Regions from separate parts of the Staphylococcus sp. Z5-21 genome, predicted to be linked through region 1. Evidence: riboswitches for the same ligand, from Rfam matches in the RefSeq annotation. Region 1 holds a riboswitch; the other holds the start of a gene.
The links. A riboswitch is a leader RNA that binds a small molecule or an ion and turns the genes downstream of it on or off. The one in region 1 is predicted to bind FMN.
Positions count from the first base shown of each region.

Region 2: linked by a shared signal. The riboswitch ahead of ribD (bifunctional diaminohydroxyphosphoribosylaminopyrimidine deaminase/5-amino-6-(5-phosphoribosylamino)uracil reductase RibD) and the one ahead of M1D64_RS06540 (ECF transporter S component) in region 1 are both predicted to bind FMN.

Region 1 covers NZ_CP096462.1:1,313,598-1,317,031, reverse strand. The annotation lists gene M1D64_RS06555 (RecQ family ATP-dependent DNA helicase) at 1-69, opposite strand, end outside; gene M1D64_RS06550 (helix-turn-helix domain-containing protein) at 62-1,021, opposite strand; gene M1D64_RS06545 (ferredoxin) at 1,131-1,379, shown strand; gene M1D64_RS06540 (ECF transporter S component) at 1,535-2,080, opposite strand; FMN riboswitch at 2,148-2,283, opposite strand; gene M1D64_RS06535 (ATP-binding protein) at 2,503-3,434, opposite strand, start outside.
Region 2 covers NZ_CP096462.1:1,034,437-1,037,870, forward strand. The annotation lists gene M1D64_RS05205 (FAD/NAD(P)-binding protein) at 1-1,122, shown strand, start outside; FMN riboswitch at 1,370-1,503, shown strand; gene ribD (bifunctional diaminohydroxyphosphoribosylaminopyrimidine deaminase/5-amino-6-(5-phosphoribosylamino)uracil reductase RibD) at 1,663-2,706, shown strand; gene ribE (riboflavin synthase) at 2,713-3,345, shown strand; gene M1D64_RS05220 (bifunctional 3,4-dihydroxy-2-butanone-4-phosphate synthase/GTP cyclohydrolase II) at 3,357-3,434, shown strand, end outside.

The sequences.
Region 1 (3,434 bases):
TATGATTTCTTTTTGTCCAGGTTTAAAAGTATCAAAACCAAAGTGTTTTTTTAACGCTTCATTAAGCATGCAAATCACCTCTTTCAATGCCAACAATGATTAATTTAATTTCAAAATAACTAAGATCTGGAAATATAGTTTTATAGTTTCTTAAACGTTCACTGCGGTTTGACAAGTAATGTGGAATAAATTGTTCATAAGTTTTATGTATTAAAAATGAATGATAATCTGTTAAATAACCTTTGATAAATAATTCTAAGATATGATCTTGTATCGTATTTTGTTTAACATTTTGTTGAGCTGCTAATTTATCAAAATGCATGCCTTGTTTTATACCTTCATAAGTTAATGTTGTCTTATGTAATAAAGCAGGTAATATAATAAGTTGATTTAATAAAGGATATTGTGAATCATCTTCTATTTCATACATTAAAGTAACTAAATCTCTTATTTCCAATTCATATAAGTGTTCTTGAGATACAGATTCAATTAAACTTACTTGTTGTCTAGTGTACATGCTTTCTTCAAAACCTTGTAAATAGTAATGGAGATAAACATGATTGTTTTTTTCTGATAACGTATGAAATAAGTTTGTAAGTTCTTCGATGAATCGAGATTTTAAATCTTCATCAGTTATTTTTTTATATAGTTGTTTAACTTGTTTTTGCACAGTACGATGTTGTGTGATCGGTATAAATTCATAAATAGCATGGCCAGTATTGGAAAGTGTCTGAGTTAACAATTGAATTGCATTAAACGTGTTCACAAGACTGTCGTATGTGTGTCGAGGATGATTAATGATACTTTGATATTGCGCTGTTTCAATGTTAAAATTATTAGAATATCGCTCAAACGACGGATATTTTAAATTAGGTAAGCTATGATACAATGACAATAGTTGTTGACTACAGGCGTCAAAAAACGTTTGATGAGACTTTTTCCCTGTGATAATATTAAATATACTTTTTTCGGTTTTGTAATTATGTGCATTTGTGTATGCAAAATGAATTATATTATACATAGACGCTCCCTCATCTTATAAATCGAAAACATTTGAAAAAACGATAAACTGTGATTACAATAATATTTGTGTAATTATTGTAGCATTTTTGTCAAAGGAGGCGAAGAAATTGGCTAAATATACAATTGTAGATATGGATACATGCATTGCATGTGGTGCTTGTGGTGCCGCTGCCCCTGATATTTATGACTATGATGACGAAGGTATTGCATATGTTATTCTAGATGATAATCAAGGTACTGCGGAAGTGCCAGAAGAACTATATGAAGACATGGAAGATGCATTAGATGGTTGTCCTACGGATTCAATTAAAATTGAAGAGGAATCATTTGATGGCGATGCATTAAAATTTGAATAATGCTATTATTGCAAAATAGTATTTATATACAACCATGTTAGTAACGTCATCACTGTGACATTTGCTAACTTTTTATTTTTTTAAAGCGATAGATAAAACGAGCCGTGATATCAATATATAATGGCTCGTTTTATCTATCTTTCTTTTATTAAATTTTATTTAGGTAAGACATTTTTTAGTCTGTTGTATAACAAAATAAATATGATAGAGATGACAATACCTTTAATGATATTAAAGGGAATCACACCAGATACGATGACGATTTTTACATTTTCAACAACGTCAGATAGATTCATAATCATGCCATACAGTGGGAGTAAAACGAAATAGTTCAGTATACTTAATACAATTGTCATAACTACTGTCGCAATACTTAGTCCAACAATTTGTGACTTAATTTTATCTTTATATTTCGTTACAAAATAAGCTGTTAATAAAAAGCTAGATGCTGCTAAAAAATTTGCAACTGGTCCAACTGGATCACCTATGTTAAATAAAAAGTTGAGTAAATTTTTTATGAATTCTACAATAAGACCTGCTACAGGTCCTAAAATAAATGTTGCTAATAACGCGGGAACATCACCAAAATCTAACGTTAAATAAGGTGGCAAAAATGGTATTGGAAATTTTATAAACATTAAAATGAAAGCCACCGCACTCAACATACTTATGGTAATGAGTCTTTTTGTTTGTTGATGCATATTTAATTGTCTCCTTCCATTCATCTTACATAGAATAGGAGGAATAAATTGCACAACAAATCATGTCCTCCATCTTCTCCCATCCAGACTTTACTGTCGGCTCTAGATTTTCACTAGATCAGCCATTTTATTATATATAATAAAATGGGTCGCAGGCTTTATTTACTGCCGGTTGGGAATTGCACCCTACCCCGAAGATGAATTTCTTAAATTTTATAAATTTATCATAGCTTATTAGTCAGATAAAAACAATAGAATTGCTTAAAATAACTCATTGCCTAGCCATTGTGTGTACTACACATGTGATAAAATGATTAAAAATAAAATTAAATTCAAGCTACCAACGAAAATAATCCGTCACAAGCCGTAGTAGTACCACGCTTGTAACGGATTTGTAATAGATTAGAATTATTAAAGATAAATCAGTTTGTTTTAGGTTTTGGTAAAGTGATGATAAATGTAGTCCCTTTACCAAGCGTACTTTTAACATCGATAGTACCACCATGCTCGTGTATAATCATGCGACATATGAACAATCCTAATCCTGTTCCTTGTTTACCTCTTTTACGAGCAGTGTCTACTTTATAGAATCTATCAAATACTTGTTGTAAATGTTCAGGTGCTATGCCTGATCCAGTGTCACTAATATAAAGGATATTTTCAGTTTGCGTTTCTCCATACTCAATCTTTATTTCGTCACCTGGTTCAGTATATCTTGAAGCATTGTCTATAAGATTGGTTAATACTTGTTCAATTCTATCAGAATCATAATACCACATCTGATTGTGAGTATTTGGACTTAAATTCATATTTAAACCTAAATCTTTAGCATGTTTTTGATACTTTTGTTGCACCTTATCAAGCAAATGATCAATGGGTTGAACAACTTTTTCTACAGTTAATCCTTCTGCGTCCATACGAGCAACATTTAATAACTCATTCACTAATCTGTTCAAGCGTTTTGTTTCATCTAACACAATTGAAAGTGACTCATGAATTTCTGCAGGTTCGGTGACGATACCATCAACGATGGATTCTGTATACCCTTGCAGTAAAGATATAGGCGTGCGTAATTCATGTGATACATTCGCAATAAAGTCTTTTTTCATTTGGTCCATATTATGTTCGTTAGTCATGTCACGAATGATAGCTACAATACCACTACGACCATCAGGTTGAATTTGTTCGATATAACTTGTAATAATTACAAAATAGCGCGTGTTAATTTCATAAACTTCAAATTGCGTTTTTTTATTTTTAAATGTAAGTTCATTTTGTTCATCAAGTTTTTCTAAAGCAAAATCATCTAACATTTGCAATGTAGTATTAGCCATTTTGTTTGAAATGATAATTT
Region 2 (3,434 bases), 280 kb from region 1:
TGTGAAGAAGTTTCTGAAGTCTTTATTGACTCAGATATAGGTCAAACAGATATACAATATAATGTTTGTACTGCAAATAACATAGAAAATCGAAAGCAGTATGATGTAGTATTTTTAGCTATAGGCACGTTGTCTTATCATGATCCATACAAATTGAAAGGCACGAAAGGATATATACAAACACCGTATCCTACATATAATACGTTAGATAATGTTAAAGATACAGATAGAATTTCTATTATTGGTACTGGACTAGCAAGTCTTGATGTGATTCGCTATGTAACAGCGCATCATCCTAATTTACCAATTACGGTTACAAGTCGTAAGGGTCACTTACCGAGTGTTAGAGGTGAGATGCCTGATATTGAATTTAAATATTTAACTCCTGAAAATTTTAATGAAATTAAAGAGAAACATTTTGGAAATGTGCCATTAGATGAGGCAATGCGGTTATTTATGAAAGACTGTGCACATTATGAAATTCCGGTAGAAACACTTGTGCATCGAAGAACAAATGATCCGATTATAGATTTAACTTACGATTTAGAACATGCAGAGGAGTTAGGTAAATTCCAAAGTATACTTGAGCTTGCCAAAGAAAATTTAAATTGGATATGGAATAGTTTGAGTCGTACTGACCAAAAACATTTTTTATCAAATTATCATGGTATTTTAAAAGAAAATTCTAATCCAATGCCTCCACAGACTGCACAATTACTCATTGAACACATTAATAATGGCTTAATTAAAATTGAGAAGGGCTTAGAATCTGTTAAACATAGTCAACATAGATTTCAATTAGAATTTCAAGACGGTTCGGTAGAAAATAGTGATGTAGTCATTAATGCGACAGGTTCGAAAACACAACTTTCAGATCTTGATAGTGATGATCAACTTGTGTTGAATTTAGAAAATAGACAAGTAGTACAAGCGCATCCACTTGGTGGTATACAAATTGTAGCTGAAACAAATCAAATTATAAGTCCAAGGTATGGCACGCTTAAAAATATGTATGCATTAGGTCAGTTAACAAATGGTATTAATCAATCGAGAAATGGCGTCATGATGATTGTAAGGCAAGCGGTAAGTGTAATAAATCATTTATTTGAATCAAATAAATGATTTAAAGTATCACTAATGGTTTGTTGCTTTAAACATCTGTGAGTGTTTAACGTATTATTTAATAAATGGGATTAGACGCTTTAAATAGTTCGTTTTTTGACTCATTTCTCCATGTAATTGTATTAATTATCAGAAAAATAAAGCCGACTTAGGCAATAAGAATTGTCATTTCTCAAAAAATGTAGTACGATGATTTTGTAACTAAGTTTCAGTTACATGACTCAATCATCAATTAACAATTTCATAGATATTCTTTCGGGGCAGGGTGAAATTCCCAACCGGCAGTAAATTAAGCCTGCGACCTGCATTTATGTGTATAAATGTGGCTGATCTAGTGAGATTCTAGAGCCGACAGTAAAGTCTGGATGGGAGAAAGAATGAAGTATAACAAAACAACACTTTTTAAGTGTCTATTTGGCATACCATAAATTTAAAATTTATGTATAAGTGTGTCTAATTTTTGCTAATAATGTTATATCAATAGATCCCACACCTGAAATGTTCATTTCAGGTGTTTTTTTATTATTTAGAGGTGATGAGATGAGTCAATATTTAAACTATGCTATACAACTTGCACAAATGGTTGAGGGACAAACAGGTTTAAACCCTCCAGTTGGTGCAGTAGTAGTGAATCGAGGACGTATCGTAGGTATAGGTGCACACTTAAAAAAAGGTGACAAACATGCAGAAGTGCAGGCGCTAGATATGGCAAAAGACAATGCGAAAGGTGGAACCATTTATATTTCATTAGAACCCTGTACACACTTTGGTTCTACACCACCTTGCGTCAATAAAATTATTGAGGCAGGCATTAATAGTGTTGTTTATGCAGTTAAAGATACTACATTACCTTCCAATGGTGACAATATTTTACAAGAAGCAGGGATAGATGTTGAATTTCGACATCAACCTGATGCTGAAAACTTATATAAAGATTTCTTTATTACAAAACGACAATCTGTACCAATGGTAACAGTAAAGGTTTCTTGTAGTTTAGATGGCAAACAAGCGACAGATACTGGTGAAAGTAAATGGATTACCAATAAACTCGTGAAAAAAGATGTTTTTAAATTAAGACATCATCACGATGCGGTACTAACTGGTAGTGGCACGTTAAATGCAGATAATCCACAATATACGACTCGAATTGAAGAGGGTAAAAACCCAATTAAAGTGATACTAGCCCAAAACGGTAACATAGATTTTAATTTAGACATTTTTAAAAATACGAATACGCCGATTTGGATTTATACACAAAATGAAGCTTTAGTAACGGACATTGAACATGTTGAAATTATTCAACTTACAAATTGTTCAGTAGAAAATATTATGAAAAATTTATATGAAAAAGGTATAGGCAGATTGTTAGTAGAAGCAGGTCCCACAGTTACTTCTGAATTTCTTCAATCCAATTATACAAATAAACTAATTATATATTATGCCCCGAAAATAATTGGTGGTTCAGGCAAATATCAATTTTTCCATACGGATAAAATCATCGATTTGTCAGAAGTCCCACAGTTTGAAATTGTTGATTCACAAATGCTTGAGCAAAATCTTAAATTAGAATTACGAAAGAAGTGATTAAACATGTTTACTGGAATTGTTGAAGAAATAGGTACAATTAAAAAAATATCAACACAACAGTCTGTAGTTAACTTGAAAATTGAATGTCAAACGATTTTAACTGACATGCATATTGGTGATTCAATCAGTGTTAACGGAGCATGTTTAACAGTAATAGAATTTGATAATCACACTTTTTCAGTACAAGTTATAAAAGGTACAGAAAATAAAACGTATTTAAATCAATTAAGTCAATCTTCTGAAGTGAATTTAGAAAGAGCGATGAGTGGTCAAGGTCGATTTGGTGGACATTTTGTACTTGGTCATGTAGATGAAGTAGCGAAAATTAAACGCATTCAGTCATCGGATAATTCTAAAATTGTAACAATACAACCGTCAACGTCATTGATAAAACAAATGGTTAGTCAAGGTTCAATTACAGTTGATGGTGTGAGTTTAACGATATTTCAATTAAAGCAATCAGAATTCGATATACATCTCATTCCTGAGACAAGAAAATCAACGATATTAAATCAAAAGCGTGTTGGTGATCCAGTTCATTTAGAAACGGATATGTTATTTAAATACGTTGAAAAAATTATTGAAAATGATAATGCTAAATTAACTTCAGATAAACTTAAAGCATTTGGATTTTAAGGAGGGCTCATATGCAATTAGATAGTATCGATACAGCGCTGGAAGCACTAAAAAAAGGTGAAAGTATCATAGTCGTAGATGATGAAAAT